DNA from 4 places in the Mesorhizobium sp. M7A.F.Ca.US.005.03.1.1 genome. Region 2 is predicted to be linked to each of the others. Evidence: predicted binding sites of a transcription regulator. Region 2 holds the regulator's gene; each other region holds the start of a gene.

Region 1 (7,164 bases), on a different contig from region 2:
TCGTCGGGGATCTCGACGCCGAATTCTTCTTCGAACGCCATGACGAGTTCGACCGTGTCGAGGCTGTCGGCGCCCAGATCATCGATGAAGCTCGCCTGCTCCGTCACTTTGTCGGCATCGACGCCAAGGTGCTCGATGACGATCTTCTTGACGCGCTCTGCGGTGTCACTCATTTGGGCATCCTCGTCTTTTGTTTGTCTGTCTTCGTTAGCGGGCAGAATGCCGCTAATCAAGCTGAAAGATGGTCCTGCCGGAAACGCAACGACTACGGACCGATTTTTGCCCGAACCGCCGGGTTGCGGGCCGCATTACACGAAAAATAGCTGAGGTCCAAGCCGAAATGGTCTCTTTACACAACCCGCCGGCGTTGCTGCAGAACCTCGTTCAAATCATAGCCATGCCGCCATTTACGTGGATGGTCTGGCCGGTGACGTAGGCGGCTTCGTTGGAGGCGAGATAAGCGACGGCGGACGCGACTTCGACGCTGGTGCCCATGCGCCGCGTCGGGATCGCCGCCATGATCGCCTCTTTCTGCTTGTCGTTGAGCTTGTCGGTCATTGCCGATTCGATGAAGCCTGGTGCAACACAGTTAACTGTGATGTTGCGGGTGGCGATCTCCTGCGCCAGCGACTTGGAGAAGCCGATCATGCCGGCCTTGGAGGCGCAGTAATTGGTCTGGCCGGGATTGCCGGTCACGCCGACCACCGAGGTGATGTTGATGATGCGGCCATGGCGGCGGCGCATCATCGGATGGGTGAGTTCGCGGGTGAGCCGGAAAACGGCGGTCAGATTGACCTCGATCACGCTGTCCCAATCGGCATCCGACATGCGCACGAACAGCCCGTCCTTGGTGATGCCGGCGTTGTTGACCAGGATGTCGACGCCTTCGAGATCGGCCTCGGCTTTCTGGCCGAGCGCCTTGACCTCGTCACGGTTGGACAAATTGGCCGGGAACAGCTTGACCCGGTCGCCAAGCTCGCTAGCCAGCGCCTCCAGTTTCTCGACGCGGGTGCCATGCAGGCCGACGATCGCGCCTTGCGCATGCAGCATCCGGGCGATCGCCTCGCCGATGCCTCCCGATGCGCCGGTGACGAGCGCCTTGCGGCCAGTCAATTCGAACATTTTTGTCTCCTGATTGAGAAGAGAACACCCCTTTTGCAGGGAATGGGATCAAATGGGGCTTTATGCAAGCGCTGCTAGCGTTGCCTCGACCTCAGCCGCCGAGCCGACCGACGCAGTGGCGATGTCGCGGTTGATGCGCCGCGCCAATCCCGAAAGCACCTTGCCGGCGCCAATCTCGTAAAGCGTGGTGACGCCATTTGCGCCGAACCACTCCACGGTCTCGCGCCAACGTACGCGGCCGGTTATCTGCTCGACCAGGCGGCGGGCGATCTCGTCCGGATCGCTGGTCGGGCTGACCGTGACATTGGAGAGGACGGGAACGACCGGCGCATTCTTTGTCACACCGGCGAGTGCGTCGCGCATGACGTTCGCGGCCGGCGCCATCAGCGCCGAATGGAAGGGCGCGGACACCTGCAGCATCAGTGCGCGCTTGGCGCCTTTCTCAGTGCACAGTTTCGCCGCCAGTTCGACCGCGGCCCTGGCGCCGGAAATGACCAGTTGGCCGCCGCCATTGTCGTTGGCGATCTGGCAGACGGAGCCTTTGGCGGCTTCCGCGCAAGCGGCTTCGACATCGGCCTGTTCCAATCCGATGATCGCCGCCATGGCGCCCTCGCCGGCCGGCACCGCCGCCTGCATGGCATTGCCGCGGATGCGCAGCAGCCTGGCGGCATCGGCAACCGAAACGAAGCCAGCGGCCGCGAGCGCCGAATATTCGCCCAGCGAATGACCGGCGACATAGGCGACCTTGCCTTTCAGCGAGAAGCCGCGCGATTCCAGCGCCCGGATCGCGGCCAGCGACACCGCCATCAGCGCCGGCTGCGCGTTGGCGGTCAGCATCAACGTCTCTTCCGGCCCTTCCCAGATCAGCTTCGACAGGTTTTCGCCGAGCGCGTCGTCGACTTCCTGGAAAATTCTGCGCGCCTCGGGAAAGGCCTCGGCGAGATCCTTGCCCATGCCGACTGCCTGGCTGCCTTGTCCAGGAAAGGTGAATGCAACGGCCATGCGCGGGCTCCCAAGGGCTGGTTTTGCTTGCCTGATAGACGAGTTTTTCTTGCCTGTGACGCAAGGCAGGCCGCCAAGTCAAGCCCGGTTCGACCCTGCTCGACGGCAGCTTCATCCGCCGAGTGCCTGTTCCGAAAGGCTTTTTGGCGATCACTCCTGATGAAAACCGCTCACGATTCGTTTGCTGGCTCTTCTTATTTTGGCCACAGGCGCTAGCTTTGCGTGACAATTCCATGACAATCGAGTGACGTGCTTGTCGCTGGGTGGGGAAGTTAAAGTGGCAAAGAGTTACAAACGCGCCGGCAAGGCCGCGCCACAGTTCCTGGAAGACGACCCCTCCACCGGCTATCTGCCGGGCAGGAGATGGCCGGTCGTGCGCTATGGGCTGATCAGCCTGGCGATCGCCGCCGTCCTGGTGTTTGCCATCGAACTGATCGTGCGCGGCGACTTTGCCGGCACGGTCTCCTTCTTCCTGCAGCCGCTCAAGCCGGGCTGGACCACCATCGTCGTGTTCGCGCTGATCCTGATCGGCCTCGATGCGGTGCTGGGCCGCAGCCATCAGAGCCTGATGATCGTCGCGCCGCTGACGCTATCGCTTGCCTTCGTCGGCCACCAGAAGTCGCATTATCTCGGCGATCCGCTCTATCCGACCGATTTCCTCTATGCCCGCCAGATCTTTGCGCTGTTGCCGCTTTTGGTGCGCGACCGGCCGATGACCGCGCTCGCCATGGTCGTCGGCATCGTCGCCGGCCTGTCGCTGCTCGTCTATGGCTGGCGGATGTGGCGCCGCAAGGTTCCCGCACTCAGCCGCAAGGGACGCCTTGCGCGGCTGACGCTGGCAGTGCCGCTGCTCGCCTTCTTCGTTTCGATCATGGACTATGCCACCTTCTCCTGGACCAGGGACCGGTTGCAGATCATCCCGATCATGTGGGACCAGAAGGAAAACTATGCCTCCAACGGTTTTGCGCTGGCCTTTGCGCTCAATGTGCCGATGGCGCATGTCTCTGCGCCGCCGGGCTATTCCGACAAGGCGATCGCGGCGATCGCCAGGCCCGATGTGACCGCCTCGGTGCCGGCCGAGAAGCCTGACATCATCATCGTCATGAGCGAGTCCTTCTGGGACCCGACCAAGCTGCCCGGCGTCACCATCACGCCCGATCCGATCCCCAATGTGCGGGCGCTGCGCTCCGGCTCGATGTTCTCGCCGGAGTTCGGCGGCATGACCGCCAATATCGAGTTCGAGGCGCTGACCGGCTTCTCCAACGCGTTCCTGCCGGCCGGCAGCATCCCCTACCAGCAATATGTGCGCACGCCGACGCCGTCGCTGGCAACCTTCCTCAAGAGCCAGGGTTATCGGGCGCGCGCCATCCATCCGGGCACCAACTGGTTCTGGAACCGTGGCGCGGTCTACGCCGATTTCGGCTTCAACGATTTCAAGTCGGAAGAGACGCTGCCGCCAATGCAAAAGCGCGGGCCACTGGCATCGGATGCCGCGATGACCGACGAGATCATCAGCGAGGCCGACGCCAGCGAAGAGCCGGTGTTCTTCTTTGCGGTCAGCCTGCAAAACCACGGTCCCTACGAACCGAACCGCTATTACAGTCCCACGCACAGGGTGCAGGCGCCGATCAGTCAGTGGGCGCGCGAATCGCTGCTCAGCTACGCCGAAGGCTCAGCCGATGCCGATCGCGGTCTCGAACGCCTCGTCGAATGGGCAAAGACACGCTCCCGCCCAACCGTAATCGCCTTCTTCGGCGACCATCTGCCGCCGCTCGGGCCGGTTTATGTCGAAACCGGCTTCCTGAAGGACAATGTCGCGCCGCGCAAGGAAGCGTCGCCCGAGGCTGCCCTCGAGCATCATGAGACGCCGCTGGTCATCTGGTCGAACCGCACCGGGCCGGCTGAGCACATGGGCGCCGTCAGCCCGGCCTTCCTGCCCTATCATATCCTGAAGACGGCCGGCATCAGCCATCCCTACTACACCGGCTTCCTGGGCGAGATGAGCGAACACTACCGTGTCGTCGACCGCAATTTGCTGCTGACGCCGGCTGGCGAGGCCACGCCCGATTGGGCGCGGCAGAAGGAGATCGATCCGGCGATCCGCGATTTCCGCCTGCTGCAGTACGATATGATGTTCGGCAAACGCCACGCGGCGCCCGACTTCTTCCCCGAAACGGTCGACAAGATTGTCGCCGCGCATACGAGTTGAGGCCAGCGATTCCCTCGGAGCCTGCTGGTCCGTCTCGGTTCGCGTGTTCAGTTGGTCAATTGCAGCTTCGTGAAATTGTTGGCGATCTGAAGGAACACGTTCGGCAGTTTGGTCGGATCGTTGACGGCATAATAGTTGCTCGGATCCGAGGCGCAGGCGCTGTAAAGCGCACGGTTGGCTGCGGTGTCGGATTGCAGCACCATGGTGTAGATCTGCACGCCCTCGTTCTTCAATTGCGTGCAAACGTTTTTGGTCCAGCCGTCGACATTGCGCGCAGCGGTCGTCTGGTTGTCCGATCCGAAGCGGCCGCCAGCCAGATAGCCATAGGATGTGTAATCCGACTTTGTCGATTCTTGTTCGCTGGCGCCATAGACGACGTTCTCGCCGTCGGTGAGCAACAGCACTATCTTACTGATCCCAGGCGTCTTCCACGGCGCTCCGTCGGTGTAGGGCGCGGCAGGCGACAGCACGCGCATACCCCACGACAGGCCCTCGGAGACATTGGTACCCGAGCCATTCCACTCGGTCATCTGACTGGCCGCCTTGCGCAGCTTGTCGAAATCGTCGGTCAGGGGGACCACCGGGGTCGGACACGCACGGTTCGGGCCGACAGTGATGGGAGAGCCGATCTCGGTGATGAGTTCCTTGGCGGGCGCAACATATTTGGCGATCTTTTCCCTGGCATCCCTGTCATCGGGCGACAGAAGTTCAATGAGATTGCCGAGCAGGTTGCTGAGATCGATGCCCAGAATGTTGATGCCCGACTGGGCAAGCCTGGTTTTGTCGCTGACATCGTTGAGATAGGAGTTGTTGTAGTATTTATCCGAATTGCCATAGGAGCCAGACGGCTTCTGGGCGTCTTCGGGATCATCCGGCGCAAAGTAGGGCACGAACAGCGTGTCGGGCTTGGCCGGGTCGGGTGGCGTGTCGGAGATATTGTAAGCGCCTGGCCGCGCCTCGACGCAACCTTTCCATCCGGTGCCATTCCATCCGGCATCGGCCCATCCGGTCTTCTTGAGCTGTTTGAAAAGCGCCATGTGGTTCGGCCGCTTGCCGTAGATGACGGGAAAATTGACGCCGTTGGTTGAGGACTTGCCGTCCATGTCGATCCAGGACGGGTCGAAGCCGTCGCCATTGACGTTGACGGCCGTCACGAAAGGAACCAGCGAGGCGCGGATCTTGCGCGTTGGCGATTTCGCCGCTTCGAGCGTGTCGAGCAACGATTTTGTCGCCGTCCTCAGCGCCGTCATCCGCGCGCCGGCCATCGAGCCGGTGTTGTCCAGCACCAGCACGACTTCGAGCTGGTTGTTCGATTCGACCGCCGAGGCATCGACCACGATGTGCTTGCTGTCGCCGAACAGGAAGGCGAAGTTGAGATGGACGTCCGCCGAGGCAACCGCCTTGGTCTTGACGAAGTTGACGCCCTTGTCGACAGTCAACGTCGCCTGCGCATTGTCGAGCTCGCCATGACCGACGATGTTGGCCTGGAAATAGCGGTTGAAAGCGTCATTGCGGGTGATGTCGAGATCGCCAAGGTGCGAAGAAGCAAGGTTTGCCGAATCGAGAGCGTTCTGCAAATTGCTCTTGGCCCGCATAAGGGTCGAGACATCGGTTGCGAAAGCGACTGCCGTCAGGATGACCGGCAAACCCAGTCCCAGCACAAGCGTGAAATTGCCGCTCTTCGAGCGCCATAATTTGTTGAGAAGCATCCTTACCCCCGGAAATGCTTGCCGCTTTTGCGCGGTTGTCCGGGCTTTTGCGCCTTCCATGATGAATCGACCGTTGACGGCCAGGCTTCAACTCCACACAACCTGCTGGTGTGGTTAAGACGTGGTTGCCGGAAACCACGACTCCGGCCGTTGCTGCTTCCCGATCGTCGCCTGCGACACACGGGAATGCCGCTTGCCCTTGCTTTGCGGCCGGATTGCTGTATAGACGCCCGCAATCTGCCGGTCCTTGCTGGGGGCTGAACGGAGGGCCGGAGGTTTTCAGAACCTTCGTGTGAAGCCGGAAGTGCTTCCGCCTCCCGTGTCTCCGCTCTCGACCGTCTCGTCATGCTCCTTTCTTCCCCCTGCCCCTTCGAGGGTTTGCGGGTCAGAGAAGTTGCAGAGGCTTTTGCCGCCGGGAACCGGGAGAGAAACGAAGAAAGGCATAAGACATAATGGCTCTTTACGAACATGTGTTTCTTGCCCGGCAGGACCTCTCGCAGCAGCAGGTCGATGCGCTTGTCGAACAGTACAAGGGTGTCATCTCCGCAAATGGCGGGTCCGTCGGCCGGGTCGAGAACTGGGGACTGAAGTCCCTCACCTACCGGGTCAACAAGAACCGGAAGGCCTACTACACGCTGATGGACCTGAATTGCCCGGCGGCCGCGCTCAACGAGATGGAGCGCCAGATGGGCCTGTCCGAAGACGTGCTGCGTTTCCTGACCATCAAGGTCGAGGCGCATGAGGAAGGCCCGTCGGCCATGATGCAGAAGCGCGAAGAGCGCTCGGAACGCGGCGGCTTCGGCGACCGTGACCGTGGCGATCGTGGTCCGCGTTCGTTCGGCGATCGTGATCGCGGCGACCGTGGCGATCGTCCGCCGCGCTCGTTCGGCGACGCCGGTGCCGATCGTGGTCCGCGCCGTCCGCGCGAAGGCTTTGAAGGGGGTGCAGAATAATGGTCGACATCAATCAGATCCCGACCCGGCGCCCGTTCCATCGCCGCCGCAAGACCTGCCCGTTCTCCGGCGCCAACGCGCCCAAGATCGACTACAAGGACGTGCGTCTGCTGCAGCGCTACATTTCCGAGCGTGGCAAGATCGTGCCGTCGCGCATCACCGCCGTCAG
Region 2 (7,164 bases):
TCGAGGTCAACATCAACAATCTGGCCGCAGTGCCGTCAATCGTCTTCGGCTTGCTCGGCCTCGCGGTGTTTATCAATTTCCTGGGCATGCCGCGCTCCGCCGCTTTCGTTGGCGGCCTGGTGCTGACGCTGATGACGCTGCCGACGATCATCATCGCGACGCGCGCCGCGCTTGCTGCGGTGCCGCCGTCGATCCGCTCGGCAGCTCTCGGTCTTGGCGCCTCCAAGATGCAGATGGTGTTCCAGCACATCCTGCCGCTTGCCGCGCCCGGCATCCTCACCGGCACCATCATCGGTCTTGCGCGCGCGCTCGGCGAAACCGCGCCGCTGCTGTTGATCGGCATGGTCGCCTTCGTCGCCGATCCACCGACGACGCCTTTCGATCCGGCCACCGCGCTGCCGGTGCAGATCTATATGTGGGCGAACGAGGCCGAACGCGCCTTCGTCGAGCGTATGTCCGGCGCCATCATCATCCTGCTCGTCTTCCTCATGGCCATGAACATCACCGCGATCGTGCTTCGGCGTCGGTTCGAGCGGCGCTGGTAGAAAAAAGGCATTTTGGTATGAACATCATGACCGAACAGTCCCTTGAAAACGCAGTGGGCGACAAGATGAAGTCGAACGAAGTGATAAAAATGCGCGGCGACAAGGTCGGCGTGTTCTACGGCGAGAAGCAGGCGCTGTTCGACGTCGATCTCGACGTCCGCCTGAACCAGGTGACGGCGCTGATCGGCCCCTCCGGCTGCGGCAAGTCCACCTTCCTGCGCTGCCTCAACCGCATGAACGACACCATCGATTCAGCACGGGTAACCGGCAAGATCACGCTCGACGAAGAGGACATCTACGACAAGAACATCGATGTCGTCGAACTCAGGGCGCGCGTCGGCATGGTGTTCCAGAAACCCAATCCGTTCCCAAAGTCGATCTACGAGAACGTCGCCTATGGTCCGCGCATCCACGGATTGGCCAAGCGCAAGGCCGACATGGATCAGATCGTCGAGTCCAGCCTGAAGAAGGCGGCGATCTGGAACGAGGTCAAGGACCGTTTGCAGGAACCTGGCACGGGTCTTTCCGGTGGCCAGCAGCAGCGCCTGTGCATTGCACGCGCCATCGCCGTGTCACCCGAGGTGATCCTGATGGACGAACCGTGTTCGGCGCTCGACCCGATCGCCACCGCTCGCGTCGAGGAACTTATCGACGAACTGCGTCAGAACTATACGATCGTCATCGTCACCCATTCGATGCAGCAGGCAGCGCGCGTGTCGCAGCGCACCGCGATGTTTCATCTTGGCTATCTGGTCGAGGAGGGCGCCACCGACAAGATGTTCACCACCCCCGACGACAAACGCACCCAGGACTACATCACCGGCCGGTTCGGCTGATCTCTGGCATATGAGGGACGAAGATCATGGGTGAACATACCGTCGCATCTTTCGATGAGGATCTGGAGCAGATCAGCCAGCTGATCCGCGACATGGGCGATCTCGCCCGCTCGATGGTCGGTGGCTCGACCAGGGCTTTGCTCAATTCGGACAATGCGCTGGCGCAGCGGGTGGTTTCCGACGACGCCATCATGGATGCACGCCAGCGCGAGCTGGACGATCGTGCTATCACGCTGATCGCCAAGCGCCAGCCAATGGCCAACGATCTGCGTGCGGTAGTCGGTTCGATCCGCATGGCCGGCGACCTCGAGCGCATCGGTGACCTTGCCAAGAACATCGCCAAGCGCGTCGGCACTGTCGGGCTGAGCGTCACGCCGCACGACCTTTCGCATTCGATCGACGCGATGGCGCAGCTGGTGCTGATCCAGGTGCAGGGGGTCGTCGACGAGTATGCCGCCGCTGACGCGGCAGCGCTTGCCACGCTCAGAAACAATGATGAACGCATCGACGTCAAATACACATCGGTGTTCCGCGAACTGCTGACCTACATGATGGAAGATCCGCGCAACATCACGGCGTGCACGCACCTGTTGTTTTGCGCCAAGAACCTCGAGCGGATCGGCGACCACGTGACCAACATCGCCGAAAATGCCTATTATGTTTTGACCGGCACGCAGTTGCCAGCCAATCGTCCGAAGCAGGACGAGACGGCAATGTCCGCGCCAGCGGCATGACAGGGGTGACCAGCCGATGATCGCGCCACGCATCATGGTGGTGGAGGATGAGGAGCCGCTAGGCGTGCTGCTCCGCTACAATCTCGAATCCGAAGGTTACCAGGTCGAGGTGGTGACGCGCGGCGACGAGGCCGAAATCCGGCTGCAGGAGAACGTTCCAGACCTTCTGGTGCTCGACTGGATGGTGCCTGCGGTTTCCGGTATCGAACTCTGCCGCCGGCTAAGGATGCGTCCCGAGACCGAGCGGCTGCCGATCATCATGCTGACCGCGCGAGGCGAGGAAAGCGACCGCGTGCGCGGCCTCTCGACCGGTGCCGACGACTATCTGGTCAAGCCTTTCTCGACGCCGGAGTTCATGGCCAGGGTCAAGGCGCTGCTGCGCCGGGCCAAGCCGGAAGTGCTGTCCAGCGTGCTCAAGGTCGGCGATATCGTGCTCGATCGCGAATCGCACCGTGTCTATCGCAAGAAGAGCGAAATCCGGCTCGGGCCGACGGAATTCCGCCTGCTTGAATTCATGATGCGCCATCCAGGCCGCGTGTTCTCGCGCAGCCAACTGCTCGACAATGTCTGGGGCGAGACGATCTACATCGACGAACGCACGGTCGATGTGCATGTCGGCCGGCTGCGCAAGGCGGTCAACAACGGCCGTATGCCCGATGTCATCCGCACCATCCGTGGGGCGGGTTACGCCATTCGCGAGGACTGAACTCCCTCGTTTGAACTCACGCCACGTTCTTGCCGCCGAGACCGGATCTCGCCTGCACGCCCGGCGCAAAAATCTCCTGATCGACGAAGATCAGCGCCCGCATGGCGCAGCCTTCGCGGATCAGCGGCAGTTCGTTCGGCTCGGTGTCGAAGGAAATCGACTTGGAATGCTGGCCGCCGGCGGTCTGGGCAATCGCTTGCCGCAATGCCGGCTCGATCAGGTCGAAGGCGGCGGCGCTGACGCCGACCATGGCGACGGGGGCCGGATCGATCAGCGCGAACAGGCTGCCGAGGCCGTAGCCGAGCGCTTCGCCAGCCTTGCGGTAGGCTTCCCGCTCCGGTCCGTCCCTCTCGCGGGCGGCGGCAGCCAGGGCGCGCATGTCGGCGTCGCTGACATCGGCGACGGGTTCTGCATCCTCGCCCATCTGCCGCGCGTTGCGCCAGATGGCATAATTGCCGGCATAGGCTTCGACGCAGCCGCGCCGTCCGCAGCGACACAGCGCCCCGTTCGGCCGATGAATCATGTGGCCGAATTCGCCGCCCGAGGAATGGGTGCCGGTGAACAATTCGCCCTTCAGCACCAGCCCCATGCCGATGCCGTGCGACAAAAGGATAGCGATGAAATCGTCGCGGTAACGATCGGGATCGCGCCAGCGCAGCGCCACCGCCATCATGTTGCAGTCGTTCTCCATAATGGCGGGGACGCCGAACTCCTCTTCGAATATGTCGGCGAAGGCGATGTCGGTGTGCGGCGTGATCGGCGACCACAGCATGGCGCGGGCACGGGTGTCGGTGATGCCCTGGACGGCCAGCGCGATACGAGCGATGCTGCGCACGTCCAGGTCGGGATCTTCCAGGCGGCGCCGCACGATTGCCGTGCACTCACCGATCAGCGAGTCGCGCGACATCGTCAGCGTGTCGAGCCGACGCTGTTCCTCGGATATTACCTGGCCGGCATAGTCGATGACGGCGACCGAGAGGAAGTTCAGCGACAGCACCACGGTCATTACCGCGGCCGCTTCCGGATTGAGGCTGAGGCCGACCTGCGGACGGCCGCGTTTGAGCGAGCCGGCCTCGCTCGGCTTGCTTTCGGTCAGGATGCCTTCGACGATCAGGTCGGATGAGATCGCCGAGATCGTCGAATGGCTGAGGCTTGTGGTTGCGGCGATCTCGGTGCGCGACGGCTGTCCGGCGCGGCGCACCGCGGCGATCACCATCGCGCGGTTGCGGCGGCGCAAATCGTCGTGGCGGATTCCGACCGACATGCTCTTTCATATCCTCCCGGTCGCCGCGGTTCTTCCTGCCCTGGAACGCTGTCGGTGACGCGGTCAAATACTGGCAGAAGCCGCGCGCCGTGTCATTTATTTATTCCGAGGCCCGAAAAAAATTCGAGACGACATCAAAATCCATCAGAATCGATGTTGACAGCGTTCGGGCGTTGGCCCAGTATTTTTTCGAGGCTCGAAAAAATAGGGCCTCTGTGCCGGCCCTCGGGCCAGTTTGGTCGCGCCATACGCGGCGCAGGGAGGATAATATGAAAAGATTCACAGCCGCCATCCTGGCGGGTGCCGCCATGTCGCTGACGCTCGCGTCTGTCGCGCAGGCGAAGGACAAGGTCGTCGGCGTTTCGTGGTCCAATTTCCAGGAGGAACGCTGGAAGACCGACGAGGCCGCCATGAAGACGGCGATCGAGGCCGCCGGCGACAAGTACATCTCCGCCGATGCGCAGTCCAATCCCGGCAAGCAGCTTACCGACGTCGAAAGCCTGATCTCGCAGGGCGCCAATTCCCTGATCATCCTGGCGCAGGATGCTTCGGCCATCGGCCCGGCCGTGCAGAAGGCGCTGGACGAAGGCATTCCGGTCGTCGGCTATGACCGGTTGATCGAGAACAAGGACGTTTTCTATCTGACCTTCGACAACAAGGAAGTCGGCCGCATGCAGGCCCGCGAAGTGTTCAAGGTCAAGCCGGAAGGCAACTACGTCTTCATCAAGGGCTCCGGTGCCGATCCCAATGCCGACTTCCTGTTCTCGGGCTCGATGGAAGTGCTCAAGGAAGCCATTGACAGCGGCAAGATCAAGAATGTCGGCGAAGCCTACACGGATGGCTGGCTGCCCGCCAACGCCCAGAAGAACATGGAACAGTTCCTGACCGCCAACGACAACAAGGTCGACGCGGTGGTCGCGGCCAATGACGGCACTGCCGGTGGCGTCGTCGCGGCGCTGACGGCTCAAGGCTTGGCCGGCACCGTGCCGGTCTCGGGGCAGGACGGCGACCACGCCGCGCTGAACCGCATCGCCCTGGGCACGCAAACCGTGTCGGTGTGGAAGGACGCGCGCGAGCTCGGCAAGAATGCCGCCGAGATCGCCTCGCAACTGGCCGACGGCAAGAAGACGAGCGACATCGCCGGCGCCAAGGACTTCACGACGCCGGGCGGCAACACCGTCAAGTCGCTGTTCCTGACTCCGGTTGCCATCACCAAGGACAATCTCAACGTCGTCATCGACGCTGGCTGGATCAAGAAGGACGAAGTCTGCGCGGGTGTCGCTGCCGGCACCGTCGCGGCCTGTAACTGATCCGGACCACTTCGAAATATCTGAACGCCGCGGCCCAAAAGCCGCGGCGTTTTCTCAAAGAATTGTGTTTCCGCATCATGCGGATAGCTTCTAGGCTGGGCTCCGGCATGCGCGTCAGACGGCCAGCCGGTGGGAGGAAATCATGACCGACACGACGTCCAACCCGCAGGCCGATACGGCGCGCGCGTCGGAACTCGGCGCCGTCGCCCGGTTCCTGAAGGCGACCGAGATCGACACCCGGATGCTCGGCATGATCGGCGCGCTGCTGGTCATCTGGATTGGGCTGCATGTCATTTCCAGCCTGCGCCTCGGCGTCAACCCGCTCGATTTCGACAGCCGCACCTTTCTCACGCCGCGCAATCTGTGGAACCTGTCGGTGCAGACATCCGCGGTCGCCATCATGGCCTGCGGCATGGTGCTGGTCATCGTCATGCGCAACATCGACCTGTCGGTCGGTTCCGCCGAGGGCCTGATCGGCATGGTGATGGGATTTGCCCAGGTGCATTTCCTGGTGCGTTTTGTCGGGCTCGAACTCGGCAATCCGTGGATCTGGGTCCTGGCGCTGGTCATCGGCCTGGCGCTCGGCCTGTTGATCGGCGCCTTTCAAGGCTTCGTCATCGCCTATCTCGAAGTGCCCGCCTTTATCGTGACGCTGGGCGGCCTGCTGGTCTGGCGCGGTGCTGCCTGGTGGGTCACATCAGGCCAGACCGTGGCGCCGCTTAACGCCACCTTTCAGCTGATGGGCGGCGGGCCGGCGGGATCGATCGGCGCAACCTGGAGCTGGGTTGTCGGGATCGTCGCCTGCCTCGCCGTGGTGTTTGGGCTGTTCAACGGGCGGGTGCAGCGCAAGCGTTTCCGTTTTCCGCTACGTCCGATCTGGGCCGAGGCGCTGCTCGGTGTCGTCACCTGCGGCGCCATCATGGGTGCGGTCTGGCTCGCCAACTCCTACCCCTGGCCGATCGGCATCGTGAACAGATATGCGGCCGCCAACAACATCACCGTTCCCGAAGGCGGCCTGTTCATCGCCCACGGTATCGCCATACCGGTGCTGATGGCGGTCGCCGTCGGGCTGGTCATGACCTTCATCACCAACCGCACCCGTTTCGGCCGCTATGTCTTCGCCATCGGCGGCAATCCCGAGGCGGCCAATCTCGCCGGCATCAACACGCGCTGGATCACCATGAAGGTGTTCATGATCATGGGCGTGCTGGCCACGATTGCCGCGGCGATCTCCTCGGCCCGGCAGAATTCGGCCACCAACGTGCTTGGAACGCTCGACGAGCTGCTCGTCATTGCAGCCGCCGTGATCGGTGGCACATCGCTAGCCGGCGGGTCGGGAACGATCATCGGCGCCATGCTCGGCGCCCTGCTGATGCAGTCGCTGCAGTCCGGCATGGTGCTGCTTGGTGTCGACTCGCCGCTGCAGAGCATCGTCGTCGGCGCCGTACTGGTGATCGCCGTGTGGCTCGACACCGTCTATCGCAAGCGCGTCTAGGAGGGCATGCCATGACTGACAAGACTGCTCCTGCAGCCACCGCGCTGATCGACATGAGGAACATCTCGATCGCGTTTGGCGGCATCCGCGCCGTCGACGACGCCTCGATCGATCTTTTCCCCGGCGAGGTCGTGGCGCTGCTCGGCCATAATGGCGCCGGCAAGTCGACATTGATCAAGATCCTGTCCGGCGCCTACAAGCGCGATTCGGGCCAGATCTTCGTCAACGGCGAGGAGGCATCGATCTCCAACCCGCGCGACGCCAAGAAATACGG
Region 3 (7,164 bases), on a different contig from region 2:
TCCCGGCATGAACTGGGCAATGCCTTCGGCGCCGACGGGACTGACGGCGTTGGGATCGAAACGGCTCTCCTTCCAGATCAGCCGGGCGAAGAAATCCCTGGGCAAACCATTCTGGTCGGCATGCGCCTGGATCAGGTTGCAGACCTTGTCGATAAGCCGTTGCTTGGCGGATTGCGGCGGATCGGCCTGAGCCAGTGTCGACCAGACTAGCCCACACAGCAGGACCAGCGTCGCCCACAGGAAACGCCGCATTTGACCTACTCTGCCGCGGCCTTGCCGCCGCGACCGAACCGCTGTTCGATATAGTCGGCGACCATTTTCTCGAAATCCGCCGCGATCGACGGTCCGCGCAGCGTCGCCGCCTTCTTGCCGTCGACGAAGACAGGCGCCGTCGGCGTCTCGCCGGTGCCGGGCAGCGAAATGCCGATATCGGCATGCTTGGACTCGCCCGGGCCGTTGACGATGCAACCCATCACCGCGACCTTGAGGTTCTCGACGCCGGGATATTTGTCGCGCCACACCGGCATGTTCTTCCTGAGATCTGCCTGGATGTTCTGAGCGAGCTCCTGGAACACGGTCGAGGTCGTGCGGCCGCAGCCGGGACACGCGGCGACGATCGGCACGAACTGCCTGAACCCCATCGTCTGCAGCAATTCCTGCGAAACCTGCACCTCGCGCGTGCGGTCGCCATTCGGCTCCGGCGTCAGCGAGATGCGGATGGTGTCGCCGATGCCTTGCTGCAGCAGGATGCCCATGGCGGCCGACGAAGCGACGATGCCTTTCGAGCCCATGCCGGCTTCGGTCAGGCCGAGATGCAGCGCATGGTTGGAGCGGGTGGCGAGCTCGGCATAGACGGCAATCAGGTCCTGCACGCCGCTGACCTTGGCCGACAGGATGATTTTCTCGCGGCCAAGGCCGATCTCTTCCGCCATCTCGGCCGAGAGAATGGCCGACTGCACGATCGCCTCGCGCATCACCTCTTGCGCCGTCAGCGGAAAACCCTTGTCCTGGTTGTCGTCCATCAGCCGGGTCAAAAGCTCCTGGTCGAGCGAGCCCCAGTTGACACCGATGCGCACCGGCTTGTCATGCCTGATCGCCATCTCGACGATGTCGGCGAACTGCCGGTCCTTCTTGTCCTTGAAGCCGACATTGCCGGGGTTGATCCGATATTTGGCCAGCGCCTCGGCGCAGGCCGGGTGATCGGCCAAGAGCTTGTGGCCGATATAGTGGAAGTCGCCGACCAGCGGCACGTTGATGCCAAGCCGCTGAAGCCGCTCATGAATGCGCGGTACGGCGGCGGCACTCTCGTCGCGATCGACGGTGATGCGCACGATCTCGGAGCCGGCCCGGTGCAGTGCTGCGACCTGCGCGACGGTCTGGTCGATATCGGCCGTGTCGGTGTTGGTCATCGATTGGACGACAACGGGCGCGCCGCCGCCGACGACCACGCCGCCCACATCGACGCCGACCGAGGTGCGGCGGGGGAAAGGAGAGGAAAAATATCCGGTCATGCCGGCAGCCTTTTGTCTCTGGAGCATCTTGTGTCCTGCATGGGCGCACAACGACGCCCCGGGCCGATGCGCTGAGGTCCGGGCATGAGGTGGAGGAGCAAAGATGGCTTGTCAATGGCGACAGGTCGCCACTGGCCGGAATCGGCACGCCGCCAACGACCAAAAACAATCGAGGATCTGGCGAAACGGGCGACGGCCGAAGCGGATATTAAGCCGGTGCAAGTCCAGCTTCGGCTGACAGACCGGTGCTGGGAAATCAAACCCCTCCACGCCGGCGGCGGGGAGCCGCCGGGAAAAGAGGCCGCGGATACCGGGCGGCTATGTCAGGAGGGCATCAATGCGTGGTCGGTTTTCCTCTTAGTTTTTCAATCTCGTCCTTGAGTGCCAGCTTGCGTCGCTTAAGATTCACGATTTCGAGGTCGTCGACCGATGGATGATTCATCGCGTCATCGATTTCACGTTCGATGTCGCCGTGTTTCCGCTGCAACTCATCAAGATGGGATGCAAGAGACATGATTGGTTCTCCCTTTCATGGTTTTCCTCGATTGCAACCGTCACGGCGCGTCCACCGCAGGTTCGCTTCTGTGACGGCACGGTGACAGTGTGTCACCTTCCGCGGGCGATGTCGAATGATCCGTGGTAGCATTCCACGACACTGTGAAATGTGATATGGGCTGCACGCCGGTGACAAAACACCCGGCCCCGCCCAATCAGGCCCAGCTTTGGGCGCCGCAGACGTGCAGACGGTAGAGAATGTCCGATCAGGAACAGGCCGATATTCGCCTCGAATTTTCCCGCCTGAAGCAGGAACACGCCGATTTCGATGCAGCCATCAACGCGATGATCGCCATGGCCTGCGATCCGCTGCAGATCCAGCGCATGAAGAAGAAGAAGCTGTTCCTCAAGGACCGGCTGATGGCGCTGGAAGACAAGATCATTCCCGACATCATTGCTTGAACGATGTGAAGTGCTGACGCTGATCGAGCGCCAGGCAGCGGCGATCTGCATCTCCCTGCGCGGTCGTGTGACGGTGCCTTTGGCCGGTCAATCGTTGGGCTCTTTTTCGCCGGTGCACTAGCCGCGACGGCGCGTCCTGCCGGGCGATCTCGCACATGGAGCACCTCGAACTCGACGGCTTCGTCGCACGCTCTCGGTCAGTGATCCCACCGTTCTGACGGATTGTCCGGCGACGCCGCTGGGAAACCTGCGCCTTCGCGCGGCTCAGCCCCGGCCGTCGACACAGATCACCGCCCGCCCCTCAAAACAATAACTTTACAAATATTTGTATTTATGTGAAGTCATGACGATTGAAGGATCGACCATGACAGCCACTCGTTTCGCCACGCGCCTAAATTCCTTTGCCTCGCGGCCGCAGGCCGAATGGCCTGATCTTACCGGCAAGCCGTCGCTGCTGCAGATGGCGGCGCGCGCCGCCAAGGTCGGCGGGCTTACCGATCTCGACCTCAACTTTCCCGACCATGTCACTGAAAAGCCTGCGGAAATCGCCCTCAAACTGAGCGATCTCGGGCTTTCTATCAATGGCTTTGCCATGCGCTACTACTCCAACCCCGCCTTCAAGCTCGGCGCCTTCACCAATCCGGATCCGGCGGTGCGCCGCGAGGCCATCGACCTGACCAAAGCCGGCATCGATGCCGTGCGTGAGGCCGGCGCCAGCCTGATGACGCTGTGGCTCGGCCAGGATGGCTTCGACTACGCCTTCCAGGCCGACTATGTGACGCTTTGGCAACACGAAATCGAGGGGATTCGTGAAGTAGCCGCGCATGATCCCGACTGTCAGATCAGCCTTGAGTACAAACCGAACGAACCACGCTCCTACAGCCTGATGCCGGATGCGGCGACGACCTTGCTGGCGATCCGCGATGTCGGCCTGCCCAATCTGGGCGTCACCCTCGATTTCGCCCATGTGCTCTATGCTGACGAACAGCCGGCCTTTGCCGCGGCCCTGGTGGCGCGCCACAGCAAGCTGCTCGGCGTGCATCTGAACGACGGCTACGCCAAGCGCGACGACGGCCTGATGGTCGGCGCGGTGCACACGCTGCAGACCATCGAGCTGCTCAGGCAGATTCGCCGCGACGGTTACGCCGGCGCCATCTATTTCGACACGTTCCCCGACATGACCGGGCTCGATCCGGTGCGCGAGTGCGAAGTCAACATCGCCACCGTCAAGCGCATGCTGCGCGTCGTCGACCGGCTGGAGCAGGACAATCGCCTGTCCGCCGCCATGGACAGCCAGGATGCGGTGACGTCGCAGGCCATCATCCAGGAAATCATGCTCGGGCCGGATAGCTGAGGCATCCGCACCATTATCGTTTTCAACAAGGGAGGAATACAATGAAACTTCTGCTTGCCACTGCTACCGCCGCACTGATGGCGCTGTCGATCGGCTCTGCCTTTTCGGCCGACCTCGCGCCGCTCAATTCCGACACGGAAAAGGACCGCATCGACTGGTCGCAGGTCGAGGCCAAATTCGGCGCGTTCCCCAAGCTGCCCGAAGGCACCAAGGCAGGCGCCGTCTCCAAGACGCTGACCAATGAATACTGGCGCTCGCTGGGCGAGGGCTACACGGCATTCGGCGCCAAGGTCGGCGTTCCCGTCGTCTATCAGGCAGCGCAAAGCGAGGGCGACCAGCTCGGCCAGCTCACCATTGCCGAAGGCCTGGTGACCCAGGGCTACAACGTGCTGCTCGTCTCGCCGCAAACGGATGCCAATCTGCAGCCGATCATGGAGCAAGCCAAGGCCGCCAACGTGCCGGTGGTCAACGTCAATGACGCCGTCATCCCGCAGGCCGAACATTATGTCGGCAATGTCCAGCGCGACAATGGCGTGCGCGTCGCCAAATGGTTCATCAAGAACCGTCCGGATGGCGGCAAGGTCGCCATCGTCGAAGGCCAGGCTGGCGTCTATGCCGCCGTGCAGCGCACCGACGGCTTCAAGTCGACCATCACCGAGGCAGGCAAGTTCGAGGTCGTCGCCAGCGTTCCCGGCAACTGGGACCGCCAGACCTCCTATGATGCGGCCACCAACATCCTGCAGCAGCACCCCGACCTGATCGGCTTTTATGCCAACAATGACGGCATGGCGCTCGGCATCGTCGAGGCAGTCAAGGCCGCCGGCCTGCAGGACAAGGTTGCGGTCTTCGGCACCGACGGCATTTCCGACGCCTATGCCTCCATACGGGCCGGCGAACTGACCGGCACGGTCGACAGTTTCCCGGTGCTGACCGGCGAAGTGGCGTTGGAAACTGCTCTGCGTCTCGTCGCGGGACAGAAGCTGCCCCGCGTCGTCGCCACGCCCCAGGCACTGATCACCAAGGACAATGCCGACCGCTATTCCGGCGCCGGCGCGCGCAAGGCACTGCTCGAGGACGCGGCTGCGGGCCAGTAAGGCCAATCGGCGAGTGCCGGCCAGAGCAATTCGCTCCCGCCGGCACCGTTGCCCGGAGATAGAACCCAATGTCACCCCGGCTGCAATTCCAGGGCATTTCCAAGCTGTTTCCGGCCGTGCGGGCGCTTGACGGCGTGTCGTTCTCGGTAGGTGCCGGTGAAATCCACGGCCTGCTCGGGGAAAATGGCGCCGGCAAGTCGACGCTGCTGCGCATCCTGTCTGGCGTCCACACGCCGACAGCGGGAAGCGTCCTCATCGACGGCAAGCCGGTTACACTCGCCAACCCGGTCGCCGCACGCGCTGCGGGCGTCGCCATGATCCATCAGGAATTGCAGCAGGTACCACGCCTTAGCGTCGCCCAGAACATGTTCTTAGGCCATCCGCTGACGCGCGGCGCCATCTTCGTCGCTCGGCGCGAACAGGAGCGCCGTGCTGCGGAGGCTCTTGCGGCCATCGATCCCTCCATCGATCCGGCTGCACCCCTCGGTACCCTGAAGGTGGCGCAGCGGCAGATTGTCGAGATCGCCCGCGCGCTGCTCGATCGCGCCCGCATCGTTGCCATGGACGAGCCGACATCGAGCCTGACGCCGAGCGAATTCGAACGGCTGGCGCAAGTCATCACCGGCCTCGCCCGCGACGGCGTCGCCGTCGTCTATGTCTCGCACAAGCTGGACGAGGTGTTCGGCATCTGCCGGCGCGCCACCATCATGCGCGATGGCGTCGTCGTCGATTCCGTCGATCTGAACGACCTGTCGGAGAAAGCGGTCGTGGCGATGATGGTCGGCCGCGAACTGGCGCAGGAGCAGCATAATTCCCATGCCACGAACAAGGTCATGCTGAGCGCGCGTGGCCTCTCCTCGGCGACGAAGGTGCGCAACGTGTCGTTCGATCTGCATCGCGGCGAGGTGCTGGGCATTGCCGGCCTGGTCGGTTCCGGCCGCACTGAACTGCTGCGGCTCTTGGCCGGCGCCGATCGCGCCACGGCCGGGACGATTGCAATCGACGGCAAGGCGGCACGGTTCTTCAGCCCGCGTGACGCGATTGCCGCCGGCGTCGGACTGGTGCCGGAGGAGCGCAAACGCGAAGGCATCGTGCCGCTGCGCTCGATCACCAGCAATATGGCGCTGGCCTCGATGGCCGTGTTCGCGCCGCGCGGCCTCATCGATCACGCCAGGTTGAAACAGGTGGCGGCCGAGAAGATGAGCCGCGTCAATCTGCGCCCATTCCTGCTCGACCGGCCGATCCGCCTGTTCAGCGGCGGCAACCAGCAGAAGGCGATCATCGGCCGCTGGCTGGCGGCGGGAACACGCATCCTCTTGTTCGACGAGCCGACGCGCGGCATCGATGTCGGCGCCAAGGCGGAGATCTATCATCTGATCGAGGAACTCGCCGCCGAGGGCCATGCGGTGGTCGTCGTCTCCTCCGAACTGCCCGAGGTGATCCGGCTTGCCGACCGCGTGTTGGTCATGCGCGACGGCACCATCGCCGCCGAACTCGATAGGGCAAATCTCTCAGAACAGGCGATCGCGGCGCACGCCATCCCGCAAACGCAAACGCCGGCCGCACAGCCGGCAAGGCAGTAGGTGACGGATATGTCGGATGCCACTCTGGTGCGGTCCCAGGCCGAATTCCTGCGCGGTGTTTCCATGCGCGACGCCGGCACGCTGATCGGGCTTGTCGTGATCCTGGCCGTGTTCGGCGCGCTGGTGCCCGGCTTTTTCGCCGAGCGCAACCTGATCAACATCCTGCAGCAGTCGAGCATCAATGCCTGTCTGGCGCTGGGCATGACGCTGGTCATCATCTCCGGCGGCATCGACCTGTCGGTCGGGCCGACGGCAGCACTCTCGGCCGTCATCTCGGCCTCTATGATGGTCGCCGGCGTGCCGTTTCCGCTGGCCATCGCCGCCGGCTTCGCCATTGGTCTTGCCTGCGGCCTCGTCAACGGCGTGCTCGTCGCCCATGTTGGGCTGCAGCCCTTCATCGTCACGTTGGGAACGCTCAGCACCTATCGGGCACTGGCGCTGATCTACACCGGCGGCAATCCGGTCCTCGGCCTGCCCCCAGGCTTTCGCGCCGTCTTCAACGGTTCGCTGTTCGGACTGCCTCTGGCGGTCGTCATCGTCGCCTGCGTGGCTGTCGTCGCCTGGGTCGTTTTGAAGAAGACGCCCTTCGGCGAATATCTGCTCGCCGTCGGCGGCAACGAGGAGGCGGCCTACATCGCCGGCGTGCCGATTGCCCGCACCAAGAT
Region 4 (7,164 bases), on a different contig from region 2:
CGCGCCGAAGTGGTGTCCAGCTTCTTCATCTGCTGCTTTGTCGGCAACGCCTTGCCCGTCATCGGCATCGGCATCGTTTCGACCTATGCCAGTCCCGTCGCTGCCAGCCTGGCGTTCGCCGGCATGATCGTGGTGTTTGCGTTGGTGGCGCTGGCTTTTGGGCTGAAACAACAACGGCGTTGAGGGCCTGGAGCGGTCCAGCGGAACCGGGTTGGCTTCAGCCGTTCGGTGTTTCAGGCGAAAGATGCGCGCGTCCGCGCGGCACGCCAAGACCGGTGTCCGGCGGCTCGCCGGCGGCCGGCCTGTCCTCGATCATGTGCGTGGTGCGCCAGCGGCCGAAACGATAGTAGGCCGCCGCCAGTACAAGCGAGCTGATCGAACCCGCCGGGAAGCTCCACCACAACGCTTCCTCGCCGATCACGCCACGCATGAAATAGGCAAAGCCGGTGCGCACGACCAGCACCGAAATGACCAGGATGATCAGCGGCGGCATCACGGCACCCGTGGCTCGTACGGTGGCAAACAGCACGATGGTGATGCCGAACAGGATGAACGACCACGAGGCGACATTGTTGATGTGGACGGCGATGTCGATCGCCGCGCTGTCGCGGCTCAGGAACAGGCTCAGCACCGAACGGTCGAAAACCGACAGCACGGCAACCAGTGCGCCGGTCAGGACGAGGTTGAAGCCGACGCCTGAGGCGGCGATGCGGCCGATCCGGTCCCAGCGCCCGGCGCCGACATTCTGTGCCGCCATCGAGGACACCGCGGCGCCGATGGCGAGCGCCGGCATCTGGATGTAGGTCCACAGCTGGGCGGCGATGCCGTAGGCGGCGGCGACCTGTGAGCCGTAGGAATTGACTATGCCCATCACCGTCAGTGCCGCCGCCGAAATGACGATCATCTGCAGGCCCATTGGCACGCCCTTGAAGACGACGATGCGCAGCAAGGTGGGATCGGGCCGCAACAGAGCGAGATTGGCGCCGGCCAGCCGCAGCGGATGCTTGCGCACATAGAGAACGATCAGGATGGCGATCACGCTTACCGTCTGGCCGATCAGCGTGGACGTGGCGGAGCCCGCGATGCCGAGTTCGGGAAACGGTCCGATGCCGGCGATGAGCAATGGGTTGAGCACGATGTCGAGGACGACGGCCAGCGCCATGAAGAAGAAGGGCGTGCGTGAATCGCCGGCACCGCGCAGCACGGTCATGACGAAGGACAGAAGGTTCATCATCGGCACGGCGACGAAGATGATGCGCAGATAGGAGCGCGCCAGCGGCAAGGCGTCGGCCGGTGTGCCGAGCGTGTTGAGAATGGCGTCAACCCAGATCCAGCCGCAGACCGCGAAGACAACCGAGACGAGGAAGAAGAATGTCGCGCTGGTGCCGACAATGCGGCGCGCCTCGGGCAGGTCGCGGGCACCGACCGACTGGGCCACCAGAATGGTGGCCGCCATGCCGATGCCGAACACAGTGCCGAGGATCAGGAACAGGACGAGGTTGGCGTTAGAGGTGGCGGTCAGCGCCGATTCGCCGAGAAAACGGCCGACCCAGACGGCGTTGATCGAGCCGTTGAGCGACTGCAGCACGTTGGAGCCGAGCACCGGCAGGGCGAACAGCAGAAGCGTGCGCGGGATCGGGCCGCTGGTCAGGTCGCCGGTGCGCCGGCGCGCGGGCATTTTTTCGTCCATGGCGGGCAACTCGGCGGATGGTGATTTGGATCCAGTCCACGATGATATCGCAGGCGGGACCGAGATGCACCCTTGCGAACGCGCGGCTGAAAGGCCGCTGCCCCGTTCATGCCTGCCGCGAGCCCAGCGGACGCGCCAAGCGCGCCCGCCCGTGCAGTGGCCGTTACTTCCCGGCGAGACCCGGCAGCGTGACCTGATAGACCAGGAACATGGTGTCGACATCGGCGCCGTCTTCCGCCTTGTAGGGTGCGCCGACCTGAAAACCGTCCTGGGCGAGGAAGTCGTTGTCGTTGGCGACGAACAGGAAGTAGTCGTCGGGCAGCTTCGGATCGAGAACGCTGACCACCGACATCGCCTCCCACTTCTCCGACAGGTTGTTCTTGTCGTTCGGCGCGCCATTGTGCAGGCCGAAGCGGCCGAGTTCGCCCTTGTCGTTGATGTCGATGAACGGCGTCAGCTTGGCCGGCATCACCGACGGGTCGAGCACGCCCTTGGGCGCCAGCGGCTTGTCGGCGGCATCGAAGGCGCCGCCGGCGATGTCGGTCGCGGCCGAGACGTCGACGACGAAGATCTGGCGCACCAGCGAGGTGTCGCCCTTCAGCCCCTGGCCGTTACCGCTGTCGCGCGCCAGCATCAGGAAGGTCTTGTCGGAGAGCGCCACGATCTCGCTCTGCGCGGCGATCTTGGTCTTGCCCTTGGCATCCTTGAACACCGGCAACGGCACGACATACTCATGCGCCAGTTTGAGGTGGGCGAGGTCGGACGCGTCATAGACCAGCGCACGCGTGTTCTGGCGCGTCGCGGGCGAATCGCCGCCATCCTGCCGGGGCGCCGATTGCAGCACCGCGATCAGGAACTTGCCGTCCGGCGTCATCGCCATTCCCTCCAGGCCCTGGTTGTTCTGGCGGCCGGTCTCGGGGTCCTTCGGATCGGGCTCGGCGGCACCGGGTCCCGGATTGTCCGAGGCGAAGTTCGGCGTGCCGTGGCGCATCGGCACGAAGGCGGCCGGTGGCTGGGTTGCCGACAGCAGATGCCCGTCGGCGGAAAACCGATAGATGTTCGGGCCGTATTCGTCGGAGATGAACATCGAACCATCGGGCAGCCGCACGATCGCCTCGTTGTCGAGCGCCAGCTTGCCATTGTCGGCTTGCGGCAGGATCGGCATGTCGCCGCTTGCCGCGCGCACGCCGTTGAGTGGGTCGAGGCCTGTGGCATCAGCCCCCTTGTCGTCGGTGAGAAGCATGGTGTCGGCGAGCGTTGCCTTGACGCCCGTCTGCTCCTGGCCGGCAGCAGGTGCAGCGCCCGGTGCGACCGGAGCAAATTCGATGGCGATCGTGTTGAGGCGCGGCCGGTAGTCGGTGGTGCCGACGACATTGTAGCCACGGTCCGGCAACAGCCAGAGCGAACCCCTGTAGCCGGCGGTGTCATGCGTCCAGCCTGATGCGTCGATCGCCATGCCGGAACCCGAGCCGAAGGTCTCGCCGAACTTGTCGCGCTGAGCGGCCGGGATGCGGCCGACGCCGACCAGCCCCTTGTTGACGAGGCCGCCGACGGTCGCGGTGCTGTCGGCGAGCGCCGGCGCCAAGGCGGTGAACAAGGCCAGCGCGACGCCAAGCGACGCGGGTCGATACAGGTGCTTCATGGATAATCCTCTTTGTGACGGATGTGCCGGAGCGGCCGGGGGACGAAAAACTGAAAGAGGTACGACATCGATGATGTTGCGCAAGCCTCCCCGAAACGCGGTCTACGGCGCGAACATGATGCTTGCGTGACAGCGCGCAGTGCATGCCGGCGGTCGACGAAAAACGATGCGCGCGCGCCGGCACTGGACACTTATGTCCAGTGGATATATACTCCAGTCTTCGGACCAACCGTGGAGGGGAAGCCTTGAAGTCGCACTACCGCGCAGTCGTCATCGGAGGTGGCGTGGTCGGAGCCTCGGTGCTCTATCACCTGACGCGGTTCGGCTGGAGCGATGTGGCGCTGATCGAGCGCGCAGAACTGACGGCCGGTTCGACCTGGCACGCGGCGGCAGGCTTCCATGCGCTCAACGCCGATCCCAATGTGGCGGCGCTGCAGGACTACACCATCAATCTCTACCGGGAGATCGAGGCCGAATCCGGCTGGGATATCGGCCTGCACATGACGGGCGGCGTCAACATCGCCAGCGATCCCGCGCGCTGGGAGTGGCTGAAATCAGCCTGGGCCGTGTTCCAGTCGGTCGGCATCGAGACCGCGCGCCTGGTCACGCCCGACGAGATCAAGGCGATCTGCCCGATCGTCGACGTCAACGGTGTTCTTGGCGGCCTGCATGATTCCAACGAAGGCCATCTCGACCCGTACGGTACCACGCATGCCTATGCGGGTGCTGCGAAGAAGCGCGGCGCCGACATCATCTTGCGCAACCGGGTCGTCGAGCTGAAAGCACGTGCCGACGGGCGCTGGGACGTCATCACCGAGCAGGGCACCATCATCGCCGAGCATGTCGTCAATGCCGGCGGGCTGTGGGCGAAGCAGCTCGGCCGCATGGCCGGCGTCGACCTGCCGGTGACGCCGATGGAGCACCACTATTTCATCACCGATGACATTCCGGAGATCGCAGCACTTGACAGGGAAATCGGCATCGCCGTCGATCTCGACGGCTTTTCATACCTGCGGCAGGAGCGCAAGGGTGTGCTGCTTGGCGTCTATGAGCAGAACCCAAAGCACTGGAACATGGACGGAGCGCCGTGGGATTACGGCATAGAGCTGATCCCGGAAGACATCGACCGCATCAGCCCGGAACTCGCCAAGGCGCATGAGCGCTTCCCTTGCCTGGCGACGGCCGGTATCCGCAAATGGGTCAACGGCGCCTTCACCTTCACGCCGGACGGCAATCCGATTGTCGGGCCGGTGCGCGGCCTGAAGAACTACTGGGTCGCCTGCGGCGTCATGGCCGGTTTCAGCCAGGGCGGCGGCGTCGGCAAGTCGCTGGCCGAATGGATGATTTTCGGCGAACCGCAGGCCGACATCTTCGGCATGGATATCGCTCGCTACGGTGCCTTCGCCGCCAACCGCGAATATCTCAGGCAGACGACGCGCCAGTTCTATTCGCGCCGGTTCGTCATGACCTTTCCCAATGAACGGCTGCCCGCCGGCCGGCCGCTGAAACGCCCCGGCGCCTATGACGGCATGAGCGCGGCGGGATGCGAATGGACGGCTTCCTGGGGGCTGGAAATCCCGGCCTATTTCGCGCCGATGGGATTTGCCGAGAGCACGACGCTGCGGCGCTCCAACGCCTTCGACATCGTCGGCGAGGAGGCGCTGCAGGTGCGGCGCGCCGCCGGCCTCGTCGATATCTCGGCCTATGCGCGCTATGCGGTGTCGGGGCTGGGTGCGGAGGCGTGGCTCGACCGGCTGCTCGCCTGCCGATTGCCGAAGGCGGGGCGGGCCGGCCTGGCGCCGATGCTCGGCCATGACGGACGGCTGAAGGGCGACCTCACCGTCTTCAACTGGGGCGGCGGCTCTTATTGGCTGATGGGCTCCTACTATCTCCGGGAATTCCATATGCGCTGGTTCGAGAGCCATGCGGCGGAGGGCGTCACCATCGCCGACCTCTCCGACACGATGAGCGGCTTCCTGCTCACGGGGCCGAATGCGCGGGAGATTCTGGAGCGCACGACGCATCAGGATGTTTCCGGCGCAGCATTGCCGTTCATGGCCTGTGGCGCATTCGACATCGGTATGGTGCAGGCACGTGTGGCGCGGCTGTCGATCGCGGGCGAACTCGGCTTCGAAATCAGTTGCCCCGTGACCATGCACGCCACGTTGCGCGACACGCTGCTGGCTGCGGGCGAGGATCTGGGCCTTGCTGAAATCGGCTACTATGCGCTCAATGCGCTGCGGCTGGAGAAGAGCTTTGGCATCTGGTCGCGTGAATTCACGCAAGGCTATACGCCGGGCCAGACCGGTCTCGACCGCTTCATCGCTTTCGGCAAGAGCGACTTCATCGGCCGCGAAGCAGCGTTGAAACAGCGGGAGGCCGGCAGCGGCCAATGCCTGGTGACGCTGGAAATCGATGCGCTCGACGCCGATGCCAGCGGTTTTGAGCCTGTCTGGCATCAGGGCCGACGCGTCGGCTTCGTCACCTCGGGCGGCTATGGCTATACGGTCGGCAAGAGCCTGGCGCTGGCTCTGGTCGACCGCGATTTCGCGGGCGAGGGCACCGCGCTCTCCGTGCATGTCGTAGGTGAGGAACGGCCGGCGCGTGTCGTCGCGGCCTCGCCCTACGATCCCCTGGGCAAGGCAATGCGGCAATGAGGAGGATTTCCGATGGTCGATGACGCGGCACGGGACGGCAGGCGCGAGCGCCGGCGTGGACGCACGGGCGAGGCCGGTAGCGAAAGCAGCCGCCGTCCCAATTACCATTCGCTGAAGAACCCGTTCCTGCCGCAGCCGATCTTTTCGGACGACCAGGTGGCTTCGATCCACGACACGGCGCTGCGGGTGCTGGAAGAGCTCGGCATCAAGGTGCTGCTGCCGCAAGCGCGTGAGCATTTTGCCAATGCCGGCGCCCTGGTCGATCCAGACACCGACATGGTGCGCATCGGCCGTGACATGGTGACGGCGGCACTCGCCTCGGCGCCGAAGTCGATCCACGCTTACGCCGGTTCGCGCGCCCGCGATCTGACGCTGGAGCTCGGCTCGATGACCTTCCTGGCCGGGTGCGGGGCGCCGAACGTCACCGATCTCGAGCGCGGCCGGCGGCCGGGAACACTGGCGGATTTCGAGGATCTGATGCGGCTGGTGCAGCATTTCGATGTGCTGCATATGCTGGGGCCCTGCATCGAACCTCAGGATGTCGACAACCGCTTTCGGCACTATGCCGTCAACCGCGCGCAGTTGACGCTGTCGGACAAGCTCCCGTTCGTCTTCGCGCGCGGAACGCCGCAAGTCGAGGACGGGTTCGAGATGCTGCGGCTGGCGCGCGGCTTGTCGGAAGAGGAGTTTCTGGCAAGCGCGCATTGCTACACCGTCATCAACACCAACTCGCCGCGTCAGCTCGACATTCCGATGGCGCAAGGCATCATCGATTTCGCTCGCGCGGGGCAGGTCTCCGTCATCACGCCGTTCTGCCTGGCGGGCGCCATGGCGCCGATAACGGTCGCCGGCGCGCTGACGCTGCAGCATGCCGAAGCGCTGGCCGGGCTGACGCTGGCGCAGATCGTGAGGCCGGGTGCGCCGGTCGTCTACGGCTCGTTCTCCTCCAATGTCGACATGAAATCCGGCGCGCCCGCCTTCGGCACGCCCGAGCACGTCAAGGCGACGCTGGGCGCCGGCCAACTGGCGCGCTTCACCGGGCTGCCTTGGCGGTCCGGCGGCGGCAGTGCGGCCAACATCTCCGACGCGCAGGCCGCGCACGAGACGCAGTTCGCGCTGTGGGGCTCGGTGCTGGCCGGGGCGACGATGTGCATCCATGCTGCCGGCTGGCTGGA

Evidence for each region. The regulator PhoB, encoded in region 2, activates phosphate uptake and scavenging genes when phosphate is short. The targets are predictions, from matches to a motif close to TGTCATNNANCTGTCAT.
Region 1: EN990_RS31925 (LTA synthase family protein) is a predicted target of PhoB. The motif match lies at 2,347-2,363, and genes of this name have one in related genera.
Region 3: EN990_RS14900 (YdcH family protein) is a predicted target of PhoB. The motif match lies at 2,096-2,112, and genes of this name have one in related genera.
Region 4: EN990_RS23600 (esterase-like activity of phytase family protein) is a predicted target of PhoB. The motif match lies at 3,448-3,464, and genes of this name have one in related genera.

The regions. Positions count from the first base shown of each region.
Region 1 is NZ_RZRO01000128.1:2,315-9,478, reverse strand. Features, by position in the region: gene EN990_RS31940 (acyl carrier protein) at 1-173, opposite strand, end outside; gene fabG (3-oxoacyl-[acyl-carrier-protein] reductase) at 385-1,122, opposite strand; gene fabD (ACP S-malonyltransferase) at 1,183-2,124, opposite strand; gene EN990_RS31925 (LTA synthase family protein) at 2,402-4,333, shown strand; gene EN990_RS31920 (pilus assembly protein) at 4,381-6,042, opposite strand; gene rpsF (30S ribosomal protein S6) at 6,495-6,995, shown strand; gene rpsR (30S ribosomal protein S18) at 6,995-7,164, shown strand, end outside.
Region 2 is NZ_RZRO01000049.1:183-7,346, forward strand. Features, by position in the region: partial or broken gene pstA (phosphate ABC transporter permease PstA) at 1-545, shown strand, start outside; gene pstB (phosphate ABC transporter ATP-binding protein PstB) at 563-1,381, shown strand; gene phoU (phosphate signaling complex protein PhoU) at 1,408-2,115, shown strand; gene phoB (phosphate regulon transcriptional regulator PhoB) at 2,132-2,821, shown strand; gene EN990_RS20090 (ROK family protein) at 2,838-4,085, opposite strand; gene xylF (D-xylose ABC transporter substrate-binding protein) at 4,355-5,395, shown strand; gene EN990_RS20100 (sugar ABC transporter permease) at 5,538-6,890, shown strand; gene EN990_RS20105 (ATP-binding cassette domain-containing protein) at 6,902-7,164, shown strand, end outside.
Region 3 is NZ_RZRO01000030.1:5,380-12,543, reverse strand. Features, by position in the region: gene EN990_RS14910 (lytic transglycosylase domain-containing protein) at 1-252, opposite strand, end outside; gene ispG (flavodoxin-dependent (E)-4-hydroxy-3-methylbut-2-enyl-diphosphate synthase) at 258-1,511, opposite strand; gene EN990_RS14900 (YdcH family protein) at 1,846-2,025, opposite strand; gene EN990_RS14895 (DUF465 domain-containing protein) at 2,265-2,468, shown strand; gene EN990_RS14890 (TIM barrel protein) at 2,833-3,822, shown strand; gene EN990_RS14885 (substrate-binding domain-containing protein) at 3,864-4,916, shown strand; gene EN990_RS14880 (sugar ABC transporter ATP-binding protein) at 4,985-6,499, shown strand; gene EN990_RS14875 (ABC transporter permease) at 6,509-7,164, shown strand, end outside.
Region 4 is NZ_RZRO01000065.1:16,082-23,245, forward strand. Features, by position in the region: gene EN990_RS23590 (MFS transporter) at 1-183, shown strand, start outside; gene EN990_RS23595 (MATE family efflux transporter) at 218-1,678, opposite strand; gene EN990_RS23600 (esterase-like activity of phytase family protein) at 1,854-3,332, opposite strand; gene EN990_RS23605 (FAD-dependent oxidoreductase) at 3,578-5,989, shown strand; gene EN990_RS23610 (trimethylamine methyltransferase family protein) at 6,002-7,164, shown strand, end outside.